3 regions of the Crassaminicella indica genome follow, and region 3 is predicted to be linked to each of the others. Evidence: predicted binding sites of a transcription regulator. Region 3 holds the regulator's gene; each other region holds the start of a gene.
What was found. Region 3 encodes HrcA, which represses chaperone genes, less so after heat shock. Its sites were predicted from a motif close to TGTTAGCACTCNNNNNNNNNGAGTGCTAACA; they were not measured.

Region 1: a site for HrcA is predicted at 4,985-5,015, ahead of groES (co-chaperone GroES). Genes of this name have one in related genera too.
Region 2: a site for HrcA is predicted at 2,947-2,977, ahead of htpG (molecular chaperone HtpG). Genes of this name have one in related genera too.

What each region holds. Positions count from the first base shown of each region.
Region 1 is NZ_CP078093.1:417,363-425,172, reverse strand. Features, by position in the region: gene KVH43_RS02095 (transcriptional regulator) at 1-923, shown strand, start outside; gene KVH43_RS02090 (response regulator) at 935-1,711, shown strand; gene KVH43_RS02085 (helix-turn-helix domain-containing protein) at 2,065-2,658, shown strand; gene KVH43_RS02080 (methyl-accepting chemotaxis protein) at 2,704-4,770, shown strand; gene groES (co-chaperone GroES) at 5,058-5,342, shown strand; gene groL (chaperonin GroEL) at 5,376-7,007, shown strand; purine riboswitch at 7,129-7,230, shown strand; gene guaB (IMP dehydrogenase) at 7,349-7,810, shown strand, end outside.
Region 2 is NZ_CP078093.1:1,767,510-1,775,319, reverse strand. Features, by position in the region: gene KVH43_RS08325 (glycosyltransferase family 2 protein) at 1-775, opposite strand, end outside; gene htpG (molecular chaperone HtpG) at 930-2,810, opposite strand; gene KVH43_RS08315 (EFR1 family ferrodoxin) at 3,022-3,831, opposite strand; gene KVH43_RS08310 (iron-containing alcohol dehydrogenase) at 4,090-5,295, opposite strand; gene KVH43_RS08305 (cupin domain-containing protein) at 5,464-5,787, opposite strand; gene hcp (hydroxylamine reductase) at 5,809-7,455, opposite strand; gene KVH43_RS08295 (ATP-binding cassette domain-containing protein) at 7,484-7,810, opposite strand, start outside.
Region 3 is NZ_CP078093.1:2,684,150-2,691,959, forward strand. Features, by position in the region: gene dnaK (molecular chaperone DnaK) at 1-794, opposite strand, end outside; gene grpE (nucleotide exchange factor GrpE) at 831-1,394, opposite strand; gene hrcA (heat-inducible transcriptional repressor HrcA) at 1,483-2,505, opposite strand; gene hemW (radical SAM family heme chaperone HemW) at 2,612-3,751, opposite strand; gene lepA (translation elongation factor 4) at 3,794-5,608, opposite strand; gene KVH43_RS12820 (hypothetical protein) at 5,731-6,060, opposite strand; gene spoIIP (stage II sporulation protein P) at 6,074-7,306, opposite strand; gene gpr (GPR endopeptidase) at 7,407-7,810, opposite strand, start outside.

The DNA of each region.
Region 1 (7,810 bases), 490 kb from region 3:
AAATTGCAAGGGTTTATAAAGAAAAAGGTGCTTATTTATATAAAAATAAGACAAAGAGCAGTGTAAGCTTTTATATAAAAAAAGAAAAGGGACAATATAGTGTTATATCAGAAAAAGAAATTTTAGTAAAAGAAGATACAGTTTTTTGGGAAATTACGCTTTATCACTTGATTAAAGAAAATGAGCTAAATAGGATGTGCATTGTAATAAAGAATATCACGAAATTATTAGATAATATTAACAAAATAAAAACAAAAGATGCTTTAAAAACTTACAATGATAAAATCATGAATATATCAGATATTATATCGAATTTATCACATATGTGGAGACAGCCTCTTAACAGCTTGAACTTTTGCATTATAAATCTAATAGATGAAATAAAAAGTGAGTATGAGGATAAGATTGATTTAGAGGATTATTATCAAGAAATATGGGAGATTATAAAAAACTTATCAAAAAAAATAGAAAAATTTCAAGTTTTTTTTGAACAGGAATATAAAAGTGAATTTTTTGAAGTAAAAAAGTCTATTGAGCTAACATTAGAAATTATGGAGGAAAAAATAAAAAAAGATCATATTAAAATAAATATCGATACAAATAAAAATATTAAAATGCATGGATTTTTAAATGAATTTGCACAGCTGATCTATTATATTCTATATGAAATAATAGAATATTGTAAAAAAGCTTTCGATATATATAATAGAGCTTTACATATTCGTATCGATGAATATGATGAAAGAATAAACGTGATTATTTTATTACAATATAATCAAGAAAAATATAAAACTATAGATTTTCATCTTAATAATTTATTAATGATTAAAAATATAACTGAACAAAAAATAAAAGGGAATATTAAACTAATCAACAACGATGGAGAAAAAGGAATTGCTTTAAGTTTTCCTATGGGTATATAGGAGGGGTGATTTTGGAAAAGGTAAATATATTACAAAATATAAAAGTGTTATATGTAGAAGATGAACCTATTACAAGAAATCAGGTTTTTAGATTTTTAAAAAAAAGAGTTGGAAAAGTGATATTAGCAGAAAATGGTGAAGATGGGATTCGTAAATTTATTGAGTATGAACCTGATGTTATCATAACTGATTTAGTAATGCCAGATATGAGTGGGATTGAAATGATGAAAAAAATCAGAAATGATGGCAATAAATGTCCATTTGTTATTACTTCAGCATTATCAGATTCTCAAACTATTTTAGAGACGGTTGATTTAAAAATAGAAAAATATTTAATAAAACCTATTGATGTAGATGCATTGATGAATACTTTAAAAGATATTGTCATTGAAGAAGTAGAATACAACAAAAATATATTAGTAGTAGATCATGAATTTATTTTAACAGCAGATAAAAAAAGTGAATTAGAGCTTCAAATTAGAAATTTGTATTCAAAGCATTTAAAAAGTGTAACTGGCAAAGGTGCAAAACTTATACAAGCATTTATAAAAGGAAAAGAAATAGAAATATTATCTAAGGAAAATTTAACTGTTATTGAAGAAAATTTATTGCGTGTTGGACAAAATTTTAAGTTTATAGAGATTATAAGAAAAACTATATATGAAAATACAAAATTAGACATTGAAAAGCAAATATCAGAATTAATGAATAGAAATGTAGTAGTAAAAAGCATAGAAATATGTCCAAAGGAAAAATATGAAAGAATTGTATTGAATATTATTGATTAATATTATATCTGTGTTTATTTGACAAAATATAATAAAAATGGTATTATTGTTATAGATTTCTGGTAAAAAATCTTAATAAATAAAAACAGATATATGAAAGGATATAAGCTGTTTTTATATTAAGTATTTTATAGTTTTGAAAATTAAAATTTAAAAAAGCTTATGGAATAACTATTTAAATCAAATGATTTATTTGCAATTTGAATAGTCCATAATAAAAGATTATTTTGACTTTTATTATGGACTATTTTTATTTTGTTTGTTTTGCTCATTGAGATATAAAATTTAGATTGAATTGAGCAACTGTTGTTTATAAGAATATTGTTATGGAATAAATAGGGGGGGCGTTTATTATGACATATAAAAAATGGACAGAAGATGAGACGAACTATTTAATTTGTAACTATGCTAAAAAAAGTATTAATAAAATAGCTGATGATTTAAACAGAAGCAAGGATTCTATTTTTAAAAAGGCAAAAAGATTAGGATTAACAAAACAAATAAAGCATTGGAAGGAGTGTGAAGTAGACTATTTGATTGATCGTTGGGGAAAGAGTCCTGCTTATGATATAGCAAATGAATTGAATAGAAGTATTCATTCAGTTAAGAAAAAAGCTATTGAACTAAAGCTTGGACCAGAAAGGATTGCTAATGGTGAATTTTTAACTACTGGAGATATAGCGTATTTATTAAATAAAAATCCTAGCTTAATTTATAGATGGATTAGAGATGGATTTATTAAAGGAAGACGTTTTGGCAAAAAGAAAACATTTCAAATAAAGCCACAGCATTTGATAAATTTTTTAAAGGATTATCCTGATAAATGGTCTGCTTATAAAGCAAGAGTAGATTTGATAAAACCGTATTTTTGTTATACCAATCGTGCAAATATACCAGAGTGGTTTGAGTGTAAAGTACAAGAAGATATACATTCACAAATAATTTAAACTAATATTTATTTGATAGATTTAATTTATAAGGAGGCATTTGTAATGTTTAAAAGATTTAGAAGTATTAAAGCACAATTTTTAGCTATATCTATAATGATTATTTTAGTTTTGTTAATAGCTATTGGAGGAATTGTAAAATATCAAGTAAGTACAAAAGCTAGAAAAGATTATTTTGCTAATTCTAATGAACGTATGGAGACAGTAGCAAGAACAATTAAAATATTTTATGACCAAATAGATAATGATATAAATATGTTTGCAAAGCATCCATTGGTCCTTCAATCTGTTAATAATATTACTACATATAAAAATAATAACGAAAAAATTCAGATAACTCCTTCGAGAAATGGAGGAGTAGAACAAGAGATTTTTGAGATGTTTAAGCATTATGCTAATACCCATAAAGGGACAAAATATGTATATTTAGCAACTAAAGATGGTGGTTATTTAGTATATCCAGAAGGTGTTGTAGAAAAAAATTATGATCCAACAAAAAGAGTATGGTATAAAACTGCTTTAAGTGGAAATGGTTCTATAAAAAGAACAGCTCCATATTTGTCACTCGAGGACAAGTCTGTAAATATTAGCAATGTGAGGTCATTTGCGGATAAAGATGGAAATTTGCTTGGAGTAATAGGAATTGATGTTGAACAGTCAGTCATTAGTGATATGCTAAATAAAATGAAAATAGGTAAAACAGGATTTTTTATGCTGGCACATAATACAGGTATTATTTTAGCAGATGGGAATAATCCTGATAATAATTTTAAAAGAATAGAAGAAGTTGGGATAGAAGGATTAGATAAGATATTAGATAAGAATTTAAAGACTTTTAATATAACTATTGATGGAGAAAAATATGTTACAAATCTATATAGAGTGGATGGTATAGATTGGGTTTTAGCATCATTTATGTCAGAAAATGAATTAATAGCAGATGCTCAAAATATATTTTTTAAAATTTTAATTGCTTTAATAATTGTGTTAATTATAACAATTGTTTTCATTAGCGTTAGTGTAAAGAGGATTACTACTCCTATTATAAAAACTTCTGATTATTTACAATTACTTGCAGAGGGAGATTTTTCTAAGGAGATTGATCATAAGTATTTAGTTAGAAAAGATGAAATAGGAGCTATGATGAATAGTATTAATAATATGAAAAATTCATTGAAGAATTTGATGAATAGTATTAAAAGTGAATCAATAGTTATAGAAGGCGAAGTAGAATATGTTATGAATCATATGTATGTGTTAAATGATAATTTAGGAGAGATCTCGGCAACAACAGAAGAACTTGCAGCGAGTATGGAAGAGATGGCTGCTTCATCAGAAGAAATGACAGCAACATCTCAAGAAATTGAAATAGCAGTTCAAACTATGACAAAGAGATCTCAAGAAGGTGCAATTGCTGCTAGTGAAATAAGTGAGAGGGCAAAAAATACTAAAGAAAATATTCATGCTGCTCAAAAGAAAATATATGAAGTGTTTACTAATACAAAAAAAGAACTTGAAGAGGCAATAAAAAATTCAAAGGTAGTTGAACAAATTCATATCTTGTCCGAATCTATAATGCAGATAACAGAAAAAACGAACCTACTTGCATTAAATGCTGCTATTGAAGCGGCAAGAGCTGGAGAAGCAGGAAGAGGCTTTTCAGTTGTAGCCGAAGAAATAAGAAAGCTTGCAGAGCAATCAAAAGATACTGTGCTTAAAATTCAAGATGTAACAACTAAAGTTATAAATTCAGTAGATAATCTTTCGAGCAGTTCAAATAGTTTGCTTACTTTTATGTCTACAGATGTAGTGGATAATTATAAGGTTATGTTAGATTTAGCAGAAAAATATGATGGAGATGCAAAGTTTGTAGATGAGCTGGTAAATGAATTTAGTACTACTTCTGAAGAACTTTTAGCTTTTATAAAAAATGTTTTAGTTGCTATTGAGAGTGTTGCTTCAGCAGCTAACGAAGGTGCAATGGGAACTACAGATATAGCAAATAGAGCTGTTGAGGTAAATGGTAAGTCAAATGAAGTTGTGGAACAAGTTTTAAGATCAAAGAAAAGTGTGGATAAATTAAAAGAGGAAGTAGCTAAATTTAAGGTATAATGTTTACATGCTTTATAAGATATTAGCCGATAGAATTTATCGGCTTTTTTTGTAATGATTTTTATAAAACAAGAGAAAAAGAGAAAACAAAAGAAAAAAATAGATTTAATGAAAAAATGGAATAAAATTTAAAAAAATGAAATAAAATATGGAATATGGGTTTAAAATATAATATAATAGGATTTGATTAATAGATATAGATATAATACATTATAATTAGCACTCAACCTTAGTGAGTGCTAATAAAGTGTAAAAATTATAAATGAAATATATAAGGAGGGTTACTCATGAACATTAAACCATTAGGTGACAGAGTAGTCATTAAAAAACTTGAAGCAGAAGAAAAAACAAAAAGTGGTATTGTTCTTCCAACACAAGCAAAGGAACAACCACAAATGGCTGAAGTTGTAGCAGTAGGACCAGGTGGAATGGTAGATGGAAAAGAAGTAAAAATGGAAGTAAAAGTAGGAGACAGGGTAATTTTCTCTAAATATGCAGGAACAGAAGTAAAATACGATGGTGTTGAGTATACAATTTTAAGACAAAGTGATATTTTAGCAGTAGTTGAGTAATAAAAATAGATTACATAATAGGAGGGATTATTTATGGCAAAAGAGATTAAATTTTGTGAGGATGCACGCCGTAAATTAGAAGCTGGTGTAAACAAATTGGCGGATACTGTAAAAGTTACATTAGGACCAAAAGGAAGAAATGTAATTTTAGATAAAAAGTTTGGTTCACCACTTATTACAAATGATGGTGTTACTATAGCTCGCGAAATAGAATTAGAAGATGCTTATGAAAATATGGGTGCACAACTTGTAAAGGAAGTAGCTACAAAGACAAATGATGTTGCTGGAGATGGTACTACTACAGCTACATTATTAGCGCAAGCTATTATTAGAGAAGGACTTAAAAATGTTGCTGCTGGTGCAAACCCAATGATTCTTAAAAAAGGTATCCAAAGAGCTGTAGATGTTGCAGTAGAAGAAATTAAAAAGATTTCTAAAACTATTGAAAGCAAAGAAGCTATTGCACAAGTTGCATCTATCTCTGCAGCAGATGAAACAATTGGTAACTTGATTGCAGAAGCTATGGAAAAAGTAGGAAAAGATGGAGTTATTACTGTTGAAGAAGCAAAATCAATGGGAACTACTTTAGAAGTAGTTGAAGGTATGCAATTTGATAGAGGTTATTTATCTCCTTACATGGTAACAGATGCTGAAAAAATGGAAGCAGTACTTGAAAATCCATATATATTAATTACAGATAAGAAAATAACAAATATTCAAGATATTCTTCCAGTATTAGAGAAAATAGTACAACAAGGTAAAAAATTATTGATTATTGCTGAAGATGTTGAAGGAGAAGCATTAGCTACATTAGTTGTAAATAAATTAAGAGGAACATTTGAATGTGTTGCTGTAAAAGCTCCAGGATTTGGAGATAGAAGAAAAGCTATGCTTCAAGATATTGCAGTTCTAACAGGTGGTACTGTAATTTCTGAAGAATTAGGATTAGATATCAAAGAAACTACTTTAGATATGCTAGGTCGTGCAAATTCTGTTAAAATCGACAAAGAAAATACAACAATAGTTGATGGTGCAGGAGATAAGCAAGCGATTCAAGATCGTATAAGACAAATTAAAACTCAAATTGAAGAAACAACTTCTGATTTTGATAAAGAAAAATTACAAGAAAGACTTGCAAAGCTTTCTGGTGGTGTAGCAGTAATCGAAGTAGGTGCAGCTACTGAAACTGAATTAAAAGAAAGAAAATTAAGAATTGAAGACGCATTAAACGCAACAAGAGCTGCTGTTGAAGAAGGTATTGTTGCAGGTGGTGGTACAGCATTAATCAATACTATTGATGCTGTAGAAAAGCTAATAGAAACATTAAATGGAGATGAAAAAACAGGTGCAACTATTATTAGACGTGCTCTTGAAGAACCAGTTAGACAAATCGCTGCTAATGCAGGATTAGAAGGATCTGTAATTGTAGAGAAAGTTAAAAATAGTGAAATCGGCGTAGGCTTTGATGCATTAAATGAAAAATATGTAAATATGATAGAAGCAGGTATTGTTGACCCAACAAAGGTTACTCGTTCAGCACTTCAAAATGCTGCTTCTGTATCTGCAATGCTTCTAACAACTGAAGCTGCTGTTGCAGATATTAAAGAAGAAAATGCAGGTGCTGCAATGCCAGGAATGGGCGGCGGAATGCCAGGTATGATGTAATAAATGAAAGAGAATAGCTCGATTAGCTATTCTCTTTTTATATAATATGAATATTGCGAATATATTAATTTTCCTTAATTTATATTGACAGGATGGTGAATATTTGATACTTTATATAGAAAAATAAATATTGATTGCCTCTCATATATGTCCAAGGATATGGCTTGGATGTTTCTACAAGATCACCGTAAATGATCTGACTATGAGTGGAATTATTATATATATAGTGGATTTGTAGATAAACCATGTAATAATTTCACTCGTGAAATATTACATGGATTTTTTTGTATATATTGTAAAAAATATAAATAAAACATAGGAAAACAGAAAGGAAGGATAAGATGGAAGGAAAATTTATAAAAGAAGGATTAACATTTGATGATGTGCTATTGGTACCTCAAAAGTCTAATGTACTACCTAAAGATGTAAATACAAAAACAAGACTTACAAAAAAAATAAAATTGAATATTCCTTTAATGAGTGCGGGAATGGATACAGTAACAGAAGCAAAGCTTGCTATTGCTATTGCTAGAGAAGGTGGCATTGGGATTATTCATAAGAATATGTCTATTGAAGAGCAGGCTTTAGAGGTAGATAAAGTAAAAAGAAGCGAGCACGGTGTTATTGTAGATCCTTTTTACTTATCACCAGATCATGTGATTGCAGATGCATTAGAATTAATGGAAAGGTATCATATATCAGGTGTTCCAATCACAGATGAGAATAAAAAATTAGTAGGAATATTGACAAACAGAGATATAAGATTTGAAAATGATGTAAACAAAAAAATTGGAGATGCTATG
Region 2 (7,810 bases), 920 kb from region 3:
CTCTATTTGTTCCATAAACTATTACACAGGGTTTATTTTTTTTATTATAAAAACAGTAATCTCGGATATATTTAGTAGAAGCTATTAAAAACTCACTAGCTGTTTTTTTTATATTTAAATTGGATAATGAATTAGATGATATTCTATATTTATATAAAACTTTAGGTATATTCTCTATTGGACCTATAAATGCTAAGCGCATATACAAATCATAATCATAAGCAATTCTATATTTAGGATTATATTTTCCAGCCTTAAAATAAGCTTTCTTAGATATAAAAAGTGAACCATGAGTGAGAGGAGAGCCTTTAAATAGCTCCTCTTTTATCTGCTTCCATGTAATGATTGAATTTTTATATCTTTCAATACTTTTCATATGTGTAATCTTTTTTGCTGAAATATTTTTTCCCTCAATACATTTAATAAAGGAGCCTACAGCCACCACATGAGGCTTCCTTTTTACATAAGCCACTTGCTCCTTAATACGATCAGGCAAACTGATATCATCTGCATCATGTATAGCAATCCAGTCCCCTTCTGCTTTTTCAATAGCTATATTTAATGCATTAGCTGCACCTTGATTTTTATTTAATTGAATAATCTTTACTCTTTCATCTTTAACCGCATTAAGTATATTTTTAGTACCATCTGTAGAACCATCATTAACTATAATACACTCTAAATTTGGATATGTTTGAGCTAAAATACTATCTATAGTTTCTTTCAAATATTCTTCACCATTGTAAACCCCCATTACAATAGATACTTTCACCATATTTATCTCCTTCTCATTTAAAATGCAAATATTTATTATTATAGTATTTAATTAGCAATACTAGTGTTACATAATAGTGTAAAATAAAAAACTACAAAAAAATAAGAGCATATGACTAATGTCATCTGCTCTACATCATTATAAATAACAATTATTAAATCATTATTTTGCAAATATCTTCTGTAAAAGCCACAGGATCGTTTATTGGCAATCCTTCTATCAACAATGCTTGATTATACAATATATTTGTATAAAGCTTTAGCTTTTCTTTATCATTTTCAAAAGCTTCTTTTAATGTCTTAAATATATCATGTTGAACATTTATTTCTAAAATCTTATCTGCTTTTATCTCTGGATGATTTGGCATAGCATTTAATACTTTTTCCATTTCTATAGTAAATTCTCCATCATTTGACAAACATACAGGATGATTTTTTAATCTTTTTGATACTACTACATCTTTAACTTTACCCTTTAAAACATTTTTCATATATTCAAAAACTTCTTTGCTATCCTCGTATTCTTTATTAGAAGCATTTTCATTATCTTCTTCTTCAATCCCTAAATCACCACTTGAAACAGATTTGAATTCCTTGCCTTTATAATTCATAAGCATTTTAACAGCAAATTCATCTATATCATCAGTAAAGTATAATATCTCATATCCTTTTTCTGCTACTAATTCTGTTTGAGGTAATTTTTCAATTCTCTCATTTGTTTCTCCAGCAGCATAGTAGATATATTTTTGTTCTTCTGGCATACGAGATATATATTCTTCTAAAGTTACCATTTTTTTCTCTTTTGAGGAATAAAACATCAATAAATCTTGTAACACTTCTTTATTGGCACCAAAATCGCTATAAACACCATATTTTAACTGTCTTCCAAATGTTTTATAAAACTGCTCATATTTTTCTCTTTCATTTTTCAACATATTTTTTAATTCATTTTTTATTTTATTTTTAATGTTTTTTGCAATAACTTTTAACTGTCTGTTGTGCTGTAGCATTTCTCTTGATATATTCAAGGATAAATCTTCTGAATCAACCATTCCTTTTACAAAGCTAAAATAATCTGGTAACAAATCTGCACATTTGTTCATGATTAATACACCATTAGAATATAACTCTAAACCTTTTTCGTATTCCTTAGTGTAAAAATCATAAGGCATTTTTTCTGGAATAAATAAAATAGCATTATATCTTACAGCTCCATCTACACTAATATGAATATATTTTGCCGGCTTATCAAAGCCATAATGCTTTTCAGCATAAAAATTCTCATAATCTTCCTTTTTAAGCTCATTTTTATTTTTTCTCCAAATAGGCACCATACTGTTTACAATTGTTTCTTCTACATATTCTTCATATTCATTTTCTGTACCTTCTTTTAATTTTCTTTTCGTTACATCCATTTTTATAGGATATCTAATAAAATCGGAATATTTTTTAATGATCGCCCTTAATCTATATTCTTCTAAATACTCGTCAAATTTTTCATCCTCTGTATTTTCTTTTATTTTTAATATAATATCTGTTCCAACAGCTTCCTTTTCACATGGTTCAATAATATAACCATCTGCACCTGTTGCTTCCCACTTAAAAGCTTCATCACTTCCTAAAGCTTTAGTTATTACAGTAACCTTATCAGCCACCATAAATGCAGAATAAAATCCTACACCAAACTGTCCTATAATATCAAAGCCATCTTTTAACTCATTTTCTTTTTTAAATGTAAAAGAACCACTCTTTGCAATAACACCTAAATTTTCCTCAAGCTCTTCTTTTGTCATACCTATCCCTGTATCAGAGATTTTTAATATCCTATTTTCCTTATCATATGACACTTTAATATAATAATCATCTTTATTAAAAGTCAAATTCTCATCTGTTAATGCTTTGTAATAAATTTTATCGATTGCATCACTAGCATTAGAAATCAACTCTCTTAAAAAAATCTCCCTATGGGTATAAATTGAGTTAATCATTAAATCTAATAATCGTTTAGATTCTGCTTGAAACTGTTTTTTTTCCAATTTAATCGCTCCCCTCATCGTGAACTACCCCCACTTACTTCATTAAACTGGGGGCTTCAAAAGAAGATTGATAGTCAATATATTTAATGCTCCATTAACATCTAAAATGAAGGTTTCTTATTTAAAATTTTTATATTATTAGCACTCTCTCAAGGCGAGTGCTAATTCCAATTTTAAAATACACTTTTATTAATGATTTGTCAATACTTTTTTATATAAAAATTTCTGGTTCTCTTCTCTCTATACAATCTATTTCTAATTCATGCTTATGTCTTAAATAATCTTTATCATCATAATATTTTGCATTAACAGGACATTTTTTAATACAGGCACCACATTTAATACAAATTCCGTTGAATTTAGATACATCTTGATAATCAATAGAACCCATAGGACAAATACTTACACAAAGTTTACAATCAATACAATTGCTATTTGTTTTTGGCTTAACCTTTCTAATATCCACAGGATTACCATTTTTATCTTTAGGCATATAATATTTTCTATAAGGCTTATTTCCATTTACAATTACAGTTTGAATCTCATCCTGCGTAGTTATTTTTTTATATATCTGTTTTGCAAAATCACTTACTATAGCCATATCCTTTTCATCTGGTCTATTTTTTGCAAGAATTTTAGAGAATGAATGTTCTCCTATAAATGCTCCTCCTGCAATCACCTTAAACCCATTTGATTCTAAAATATCTTTTAATTCTATTAAAGCATCATCATAATTTCTATTACCATAAACAACTACAGGAATTGCTAATGCACCATTCCCTGTAATCGTATTTAAATATTTCAGCAATACATTAGGTACTCTTCCTGCATAAACAGGAACACCTACAACAACAACATCTTCTTTTGTAAAAGATACAGGCTTTTTTCTAGCTTCTGGTAGTGTAAAATCAATATGATTGATATTACTCATATTCTTTGAAAGCTTCTCAGCTATTCCTAATACTATTTTTTTAGTTGTATCTGTTGCACTAAAATATAATGTATTTATTTTTTTATTCACTATAATCCCCCCTATAATCAATTTAGTTATGTGAATATTTACCAACTCTTATTATACTACGCTTAGAACTATTATGCTATAATGTCTAAGCTCATAATAAATCTATTTTACTAATTTGTTATAAAAAGATATAATTAAAGCATAGTAAAAATTTTCAAAAAAAAATAATTCACCGGCATAACCTTTCGGGCGTGACGGTGAATTATAAGCCATAGCTCTATGAGCTATGGCTTAAATTATAAATATTTTACAATATTATTATAAAGATTCTCTATAAACCTTCTCTACTAATTCTTTAGTTGCTGGTATTGGAGAACAGCCTAACAATAAATCTAAGCTAGGAGTTGTAAATGCTAATTCAACTAATTTTTTTATATCCTCTTCTTTAAATCCTAAATCAGTTAATGTCTCCTTAACACCAACTGTTGCTAACCATTCCTTAACACCTGTTGCTGCTTTTTCAGCTTCTTCTTTTGTACCCTTAAGCTCTGGCACTATTGGAGATAATACATCTGCTAATACTTCAGCTCTTGCTGGATAAATATTTCTCACTACTGCTGGCAATAACATAGCTAATCCTAAACCATGTGCTAAATCAGGCTTTATAGCACTCAACGGATGTTCTAAAGCATGAGTCAGATGAAGCATGCCATTATCAAAACAAATTCCTGCAATTGTAGAAGCATATGTAAGATAATATCTTGCTTCTAAATCTTCCCCATTTTCCAATGCCACTGGTAGATATTTAGCCATCAACCTTACTGTTTCTTTAGCTAGCATTACAGAATATGGAGTCGTTACAGCTGTAGTACAAGCTTCTACAACATGGTTAATAGCATCTATTGATGTATATGCTGTCTGCGACTTAGGAAGGGATACCATTAATTTTGGATCATCTATAGAATATATTGGATAACTAAAATCATAAGCTATCGCTGGTTTATATTCTTTTCCACCTTCTAATACGCTTACAACTGCAAATCGATCTGCTTCTGTTCCTGTTCCATGTGTTGTATTAATAGCTATTACTGGAAGAGCCTTAGTTGGTGTGAATTTATACTCATATAAATCTGCTGTTGTATATTCTTTATATAAAGTCATAATTGCCACAGATTTTGCTGTATCAATAGGACTTCCACCACCAATACCAATAACTGCTTTAGCTCCTAATTCTATTGCCATCTTTGTTGCTTCATCAACTTGAGTGCTTAATGGATTTGGAGTTACTTTATTATATAATACAAACTCAATATAATTCTCCTTCAGGGCTTTTTCTACATAATGCCACGCACCACATTTTATATAAGATGACTTTCCTGTTACGATTGCTACCTTATCAATTCCTTTCTCTCTTATTTCCTTAGCTATATCAAATATTTTTTCAATTGCACCTGCTCCTAAAAATATACTGGTTTTTCCTCTTAATTCTCTTACTTCATTAATTGGCATAGTTTTTTCCCACACAATGCAAACCCCTTTCGTTAATTTTTTATCATTTTGCTTATAATAAATTATAAAGGGATCATAAAAGGTTGTCAATTATTTTATCAGGCAATTGTTAATATTTTAATTTTTCATTTTATAGATAAACAACATCAACACATAAGATTATGCATTGATGTCTTATTCTATCTATTTATTAAAATGATCTGGTGCTGGAGCTTTTATAACAATTAGCTCGAGAACATCATCATGAAGATTCTTTACATTCATTTTTGTATTATAAGGAATTTTAAGTATAGCTCCTCTTACATATTCATGAACCTCCTGCTCATCTAATTGTATTGACAGTACACCTTTAATTACTGTCATATAAACATTAGAATTTGAATAATGCTCAGGCAATCCTTCTCCTTTGTTAAAAATCATATGAATATAATTGATATTTTCATCCATAATAATTTTTTCAACAGCTGTATTATCTTCTGTACTATAACTGAATACTTGCTCTATCATAAATTTCCCCTCTCTTTTAGCTTATCCTAAAAATTGTTCTAAATCTTCGTCTACACTATTGATCCCGTTAATACCAAAATTATCAACAAGCACTTTTGCTACATTAGGTGATAAAAATGCTGGTAGTGTTGGTCCAAGCTTAATATTTTTTACACCAAGGTAAAGTAATGCAAGTAATACAATTACTGCTTTTTGTTCATACCAAGCAATATTGTATGCTATTGGCAATTCATTAATATCATTAAGCTCAAATATCTCTTTTAATTTAAGAGCAATAACTGCCAATGAATAAGAATCATTACATTGTCCTGCATCAAGTACTCTTGGAATTCCTCCAATCTGGCCTAAATCTAATTTATTATAACGATATTTAGCGCAACCAGCTGTTAAAATAACTGTATCCTTTGGTAATTTTTCTGCAAACTCAGTATAATATGATCTAGATTTCATTCTTCCATCACAGCCAGCCATTACAAAGAATTTTTTTATTGCACCAGATTTTATAGCATCTACTATTTTATCTGCTAGTGCAAAAACTTGTGCATGGGCAAATCCTCCAACAATTTTACCTGTTTCTATTTCCGTAGGTGGAGCTAATCTCTTAGCATGCTCGATAATTTCAGAAAAATCTTTTTTTCCATTTTCATCTGCTTCAATATGCTTACATCCTGGATAACCTGTAGAACCAGTAGTATAAATTCTTTCTATATGTTCTTGCTTTGGTGGTACGATACAGTTAGTTGTAAAAAGGATCGGTCCATTAAATGTTTCAAATTCTTCTTTTTGCTTCCACCATGCGTTTCCATAGTTTCCAACAAAATGATCATATTTTTTAAATGCTGGATAATAATGAGCTGGTAACATCTCACTATGTGTATAAACATCTACTCCTGTACCCTTTGTTTGTTCTAACAACTGCTCTAAATCTTTCAGATCATGACCTGATATTAAAATAGCTGGGTTATTTCTAACTCCAATATTCACTTCAGTAATTTCTGGATTTCCATAAGCACCTGTATTAGCAGCATCAAGCATTGCCATTACATCTACACCATATTTTCCTGTTTCTAATGTAAGAGCAACTAATTCATCTACACTTAATGTATCATCTAGTGTTGCTGCTAATGCTTTTGAAATAAATGCATAAATTTCCTCGTTTTCTTTTCCTAGATTATATGCATGCTCTGCATAAGCCGCCATACCTTTTATTCCATAAGTTATTAATTCCCTTAAAGAACGAATATCTTCATTTTCTGTAGCTAAAACACCTACTTGAACAGAATCTGCTTTTGCCTTTATAGCTGAATCTGAATCAGAGCTCCACATAGCAGCATCATGTAAATCATTAAATACTACCCCTTTATTTTTTAATTCTTCTTTCATTTCTTCTCTTAGTGCTATTCCTTCTTTAATTTTTTCAATGAACACAGCATCATCAAAATTAGCGTTTGTAATGGTCATAAATAAAGCATTCATTGTAAAATGATCTGCTTTAGGAAATTTAACTCCTATCTTTTTACCTTCTTGTGCTACTAACGCTATACCCTTTAACGTATAAATCATTAAATCTTGTAAATTTGCAACCTCTTCTGATTTTCCACAGACACCTTGAATTGTACAACCTGTTCCTTTTGCTGCCTCTTGACATTGATAACAAAACATACTCATTTAAAAATCTCCTCCTTTGAATAATATATTATTTTTTTAATATTTCACCTTTTCTTAAATTAGCTCTCAATTTACTTATAACTGCATCCATTTTTTCTAATTCAATAAGCATTTCTTTTTCTTCACTATTTGTTTCTATTACTTTATCAATCCCACCATTTTTAATAACAATTCTCTTATCTGCCATTAAAGCTAAGATAGGATCATGTGTAGCCATTAAAACAATTTTTTCTTCATTAACAAGAAGCTTTAAAGCTTTTTTTCTGTCTATTCCTGCATTTTCTATTTCATCTATTAAAACAATTGGTGATCTGCTTAATATTGCTGTATCTGCTATCATTAAAGCTCTAGATTG
Region 3 (7,810 bases):
GGTCCCTCTGCTGTAGCTGTAATAAAAGGAAGATTAATATTCGCTGTTTGTGTACTTGATAACTCTTTTTTCGCTTTTTCAGCAGCTTCTTTTAATCTTTGTAAAGACATCTTATCCTTTCTTAAATCAACGCCATGCTCTTTTTGGAAGCTTTCAGCTAAGAAATCTATAATTGCTTGGTCAAAGTCATCTCCTCCAAGATGATTATTTCCATGAGTAGCTAATACTTCAAATACTCCATCTCCAAGCTCTAGAACAGAAACATCAAAAGTACCTCCACCTAAGTCAAATACCATAATTTTTTGATGTTCATTTTCTTTGTCAAGTCCATATGCTAGTGATGCTGCTGTAGGCTCATTGATAATTCTTTTTACTTCAAGACCTGCAATTTTTCCAGCATCCTTTGTTGCTTGTCTTTGACTATCTGTAAAATATGCAGGAACAGTAATAACTGCTTCTGTAACCTTTTCACCTAAATAGCTTTCAGCATCTGCTTTTAACTTCATAAGAATCATTGCTGAAATTTCTTGTGGTGAATAATCTTTTCCATCAATATTTACTTTATAGTCAGTACCCATATGTCTTTTTATAGATATAATCGTCTTATCAGGATTTGTAATCGCTTGTCTTTTAGCTGTTTCTCCTACTAATCTTTCCCCATTCTTTGTAAATGCAACAACAGATGGTGTCGTTCTATTACCTTCAGCATTTGGAATTACAACAGGCTCTCCACCTTCTAAAACTGCAACACATGAATTAGTTGTTCCTAAGTCAATACCAATTACCTTACCCATTGTTTCATTTCCTCCTTCATCTTATATATAAAATTTTTATTTTACAACTTTAACCATGCTTGGTCGAATTGTTTTACCATTAAGAATATATCCTTTTTGAAAAACATCTATGACTGTATTGCTTTCATACTCATCACTTTCTTCCTGCATTACAGCATGATGAAAGTTTGGATCAAACTCTTTTCCTAAAGCTTCAATCTCCTCTACTCCATTTTTTTTGAATACATCTAAAAGTTGCTGTAGAATCATCTCTATACCTTGTGTAAAAGATTCATCCTTTCCTTCGTCTTTATAAGATTTTACAGCTCTTTCAAAATTGTCTACAATTGGAAGTAAATCTAAAATTAATTTTTCATTTGCTAATTGATAGATTTCGCTCTTTTCTTTTTCGACTCTTTTTTTATAATTTTGAAAATCTGCTGTCATTCTCAAATACTTACTATTTAGCTCTTCCTTTTCTTCTTGCAACTTTTTAATATCTACACTAGCTTCATCCATTTGTACTTCTTTTTCTGCATCTAAACTGCTATTTACAGCTTCATCATTTTTATTATCTACTTTCTCATCATTTTGCTCTTCTTTATAAGTATTCCCTTCCATTGCTTTCACCTACCTAGCTTTATATTTTAAATATGTAGATAGATATAGTGCAAAATAAAATTACTTTGCACCCTATCTATATTCTTTTTTAGCGATCATTTAATAATTCTGTTAAATTTTTAGTCACATAATCTACAACAGAAATAATATGCTCATAGTTCATCCTTGTAGGTCCAATCACTCCAATTTTTCCAACAATAAATCCTTTTACCTTATAGGTTGCCGTTACTATACTACAGTCTTTCATTTCTTCATGCTTGTTTTCTTTCCCAATAGTAATATCTAAGCCATCTTTACTATTCATTAACAATTCCATAATCTGCTTTTTCTGATCCAACATCTCAATAAAATTTCTTGCTCTTTCGATATTATGGTACTCTGGCAAATGAAAAATATTTGTTATCCCATCTAAATATAACTGTACATTGACCATCTCTTCTAGTGTTGACAATAAAACTGGAATAATTGCATCAATTAATGAATGAAATATTCTCATCTCGGTTTTTATTTCTTCAACTGCATGAATATCAATATCTCTTATAGTTAATCCTTTAAGTTTACTATTTAATATTTTAGATATCATGCCTAAGTTATCAAAAGTATAATCTTCATTAATTCTTAAAATTGCATTTTTTACAATGCCAGATTCTGATACGATCACAAGCAATATGCTTTTTTCATCAATTGGAACTAGCTGTACTGATTTTAACTTGCTTTGCTCAAACTGTGGAGATAAAACAATAGAAGTTAATTTCGTCATTTGAGACAAAATTTTTGAAGTAGTCGTAATTATTTGTTCTAATTCTCCTACTGATTCTATAAAGCTCTTTTTTATAGCCTGCTTTTGATTTTGAGCTAGCTTATCTAAAATCATTAAGCTATCTACATATAACCTATAACCTTTATCCGATGGAATCCTCCCTGCAGAAGTATGGGGTTGGTATAAAAACCCCATTTCTTCTAAATCCGCCATCTCATTGCGTATAGTCGCAGCACTTACTCCTAAATCATACTTTTTCATCAAGGTTCTTGAGCCTATCGGTTCAGCTGTAGAAATAAAATCTTTTATTATGGCCTGCAGAATCCTCAACTTTCTTTCTCCCAGTTCCATAATATCACTCCTATTTGTTAGCACTCTCATTGAATGAGTGCTAATCTATTACGATTTTAACTTATCATTAATAAAAACATTTGTCAATATCATTTTTGCTATTTTTTTAATCTAATAAAAAAGCTACAAAGACTTGGTTAGATAAGTCTATCCCTTTTCTAGTCAATCGTATGCTTTTTTCATCTGTATATAAAAGTCCCTGTTTTTTAAGCTTCATAATTTCTTCCCCATAAACATCATAAGGATTAAATCCAAATCGATCCTTAAATTCATCAATCACTATCCCTCTTATCATTCTTAGTCCTAAAAACATATATTCTGAAATTTCATCTTTTTTTGAAATGATTTCTTCAAATGCACAAGGACTTATATTTTTATGAATATTATCTATATACTCCTCCATTATTTTAGTATTTGAAAAGCGTTTTTTATTAAAATATGAATGAGCCCCTAAACCGAATCCAATATATTCTTTATCTTTCCAATAGATTTGATTGTGTATGCACTCTTTTCCTTTCTTTGCAAAATTAGATATTTCATAGTGTTTATAATCATAAGCAGATAAATAATCTATTGCAAAATGGTGCATATCTCGATCAAGTTCTTCTGAAGGTAAGTTTAAGCTTCCTTTTTCATATAACTCATTAAAAACTGTATTTTCTTCTATTTTCAAGCTATATGCTGAAATATGTTCTGGATTCAACTGAACAACATGATATAAAGTTTCCTCCCAGTCCTTTAAGCTTTGATCAGGCAACCCAAACATCAAATCAATATTAATATTTTCAAAACCTATTTCTCTTGCTAATAAAAAGTTTTTCAAAAATTCTTCTTTATTATGTATTCTTCCTAAACTTTTTAGATGAATATCTTGCCATGCTTGAAGCCCCATACTTAGTCTATTAACATTATTATTTAAATAATATACAAGATTTTCTTTATTAAGTGTTCCCGGATTGCTTTCTATAGAAAATTCTAAATCTTTATTAATATGAAAGTTTGAATAAATTGCATCTATTATTTTATCCATTTCTTTGATTGGAAGAATCGATGGAGTTCCTCCTCCTATAAATATAGATTTTATTTCATATGCTTTTAACTTTTCTTTCCATCCCCTTATTTCTTCTCTCAAAGCATCTATATATTTTGTAATATATTTTTCCATATTACTAAAAGAACAAAAATCACAATAAAAGCATTTTTGTTTACAAAACGGTATGTGAATATATATGCCTATTTCTTTCATTTATTTTCACCTCTTTTAGCAAAAATAGTCACCATTTGGTGACTATCTTTTATCATCATATTTTAATACAGCCATGAAAGCTTCTTGTGGTACTTCTACTGACCCTAATTGTCTCATACGTTTTTTACCCTCTTTTTGTTTTTCTAAAAGCTTTTTCTTTCTAGATATATCTCCCCCATAGCATTTCGCTAATACATCTTTTCTCATAGCACTAATGGTTTCTCTCGCAATAACCTTTGTACCAACAGCTGCTTGTATTGGAATAGCAAACATATGGCGTGGAATTACTTCTTTTAATTTTTCGCAAACAACTCTACCTCTAGATTGGGCTTTACTCTCATGTACTATCATTGAAAATGCATCTACAACCTCTTTATTTAATAATATATCCAATTTTACAAGTTTTGATCTTTGATAACCTTTGAATTCATAGTCTAAGGACCCGTACCCTCTTGTTTTAGATTTTAAAGCATCAAAGAAATCATATATTACCTCATTTAATGGAAGTTCATAATGTAGTGACACTCTTTTGTCATCTATATATTCCATATGCTTCATAGTTCCTCTTCGATCTTGACATAACTCCATAATATTTCCAACATATTCATTAGGAACCATAATATTTGCATCTACAATAGGCTCTTCCATGAAAGCTATTTCCTGAGTTGGAGGTAAATTTGTTGGATTTTGAATCATCAAAACTTCCCCATCTGTTTTCGTGATTCTATATATAACACTTGGAGATGTAGTAATTAGATTCAAATCAAATTCTCTTTCTAGTCGCTCTTGAATAATCTCCATATGAAGCAGTCCTAAAAATCCACATCTAAAACCAAATCCTAATGCATTAGAAGTTTCAGGTTCAAATTCTAACGCAGCATCATTTACTTTTAATTTTTCCAATGCATCTCTCACATTTTCATATTTTTCTCCTTCTGCTGGATACACACCACAATATACCATTGGCACTACTTTTTTATAACCGGGTAGTGGTTCATCAGTAGGGTTTTGCGCACTGGTAACAGTATCACCCACTCTTGTGTCCGCTACATTTTTTATGCTTGCTGTTATATAACCAACATCTCCAGCTTTTAACTCATTCACACTCATAGGACCAGGAATAAATACACCTACTTCATTTACCTCAAATTTTTTACCAGTAGCCATCATAAGAATCTTATCTCCCGGTTTTACCGTTCCTTCCTTGATTCTTACATAAACGATAACACCCTTATAACTATCATAATAAGAATCAAATATTAACGCCTTTAAAGGACCCTTCTCATCTCCAACAGGAGACGGAACCTTTTTTACGATTGCTTCTAAAACTTGCTCAATATTTAATCCAGCTTTTGCTGAAACTAATGGTGCATCACTTGCATCAATACCAATAATATCTTCTATTTCTTGTTTTACTTCCTCTGGTCTAGCACTAGGCAAATCGATTTTATTAATAATAGGGATAATTTCTAGATTCTGTTCAAGTGCTAAATATACATTTGCTAAAGTTTGAGCCTCTACACCTTGAGCTGCATCTACTACTAAAATAGCACCTTCACAAGCAGCTAGACTTCTTGATACCTCATAGGTGAAATCCACATGTCCAGGTGTATCAATTAAATTAAGTATATATTCTTCACCATCTTTAGTTTTGTATATTAAACGTGTTGTTTGAAGCTTTATGGTTATTCCTCTTTCTCTTTCTAAATCCATACTATCCAGTATTTGAGCTTTCATTTCTCTTTGTGTAAGTAAGCCTGTTTTTTCTATCAATCTATCGGCAAGGGTAGATTTACCATGATCAATATGGGCAATAATACTAAAATTACGTATCTTTTGTTGACGATTACTGCTCATTCCTACTCCTCCTCTATACACTACGGTAATCTTTAACATTATATCATAATTCATTTTGCTCGTATAGAGTTCTGTTTTATAAAGATTCATAATAACAGCCGAGCTAATCACTCGGCTGATCCTTACCAATACTTACAAATCACATTTTTCTTTTCCTTTAATATTTCTATAAAAATTTCTACTTCACTTTTTATCGATTGATATACATGAATAATTTTTTGTTCATCTACATAAAATTTTTCTCCACAAAAACATATTTCATGTACTTGATTATTAAGCTTTTTATATCCAAAAACCTTTGGTTCCTCAATCATCATCATCATGCGAAAAGAATCATCTACCATTAAAATACCATTCATTAATATAAAAAAAACAAATAACACACAAATAAACTTTTTGCCACTTATTTTTTTTTTTATTCTTTCCGTTTTTTTTCTTTCTACTCTACTCATTTTTATCACCATATTATTTTTTTATATCATTAATGACCCTATCTAGTATTTCAGCTAAATATTTTGTTGTTCTAATAGCTTCATCTATATTATTAGCTGTATTTCCAATTTCTATAAGTGCATAATAATCAGAATTAAACTGATTAAATCGATAAGGCTTGGTGATAGTTTTTTTTGCTAATCCCGGATAAAGTTCATCACTTTTTGCTTTTATATATTTAGCAAATGTTAATAATTTTTCTGTATTTTTATTTTTTGTACCTACAACAATACTGTATCTTGCAACTTTTTGACCATTAATCACCACATAGCTGTTTTCTCTAGCAGTATTATTATTAGGTGCTGCATCTCTATGAATATCAAATATTATTTTCAATGAAGGGTTTTTATCCATATTTGATTTTAATGTTTCTAAAGCTCTTACATATGATTGTTGGTATGATGGATAATCATGGAGAGTATCGTTATGTATAACTTTATAGCCTTTTCTAACCAAATAAGATGTTAATTTATCTCCTACAGCTCTTACTGTGAACCTTCTTTTAAGAGAATGAAAATTCCCTATAGATTCTGGCATATATGATTCTGTTGCATGAGTATGATATATGAATATTACAGGCTTATTCATATTCAGCTCCACTTTGTTTGGCATATTTACAGGAGAACTTACAATAGGAATTTGTTTTGTATTTTTTTTGGGGGTACTTTCTACTTTCGCCTTCCTAGATGCTACAGCTAATTCTTGAACTTCTTTTGTTTTTTTAACTATCTCATTATTTTCTATCTCTTCTAAAGAATTATTTATATCATGATTCTTTGCTATGTTATTTTCCTGATCCTTTAGCAACATATAATCATCCATTTCTGCTAAATCATCATCTGCTTCTTTTAACATCGATATTTGTGCCTTAAATAGTGTTTTAGGATCTTCATAATCAAAATTCATTAATTTGCCTAAAACCATTTTAACAAATGTTTTATCTTGGCTATACCCATTTTCCTTTTTATAATTTACTTCTAAAGCAGGTATCGTTTTATTTAACATCTGTATAAATAAATCATCCTTTATATTTTCTTTTTCATGAGCTTGTACAAAATTTTGACCGTTTCTGACCCCATTTGCTTTAACAATCATTTCCTTAGTATCTAAAATCAACATACCGCATGCTAAAATACACATCATACAAGTTATAAAAACACCTATCCATCTATAATATCTTTTCATTTCAATTACCTTAACTTTCACCAATCTACGCACCCCTCTTTAGTTTCTTTTGTTATTAATAAATAAGAACAATATGCTTATATAAGATTATATGAGAGGTGTCATCAATATATGATTATTCTTACTGCAAATATCTATTCACATCTTTTAAATCAATTCCAGGATGCAACGCAATATTTAAAGCATTAGCAATAATTTGAGATATATTTCTTATAGTCATATCTATATCTTTTGTTGTAACGATTACATTTGCACCATAAGGTTCTAACACTTCTTTTATCAAACCATACTGATCTTCGTCATTCATTCCTTTTAGAATTTTATAAAATTCAGAATCCTTCGATGCTTGATTAGATAATTCATCCACTACTAATTTTATTGTGTCATTTGTTAAAGTTGCAGCATCAACAACAGTAGGAACACCAATCGCTAATACAGGTACCCCTAAAGTATTTTTGCTAAGTTCTTTTCTCTTATTACCAATCCCTGCCCCTGGATTTATTCCAGTAGTAGATATTTGTATAG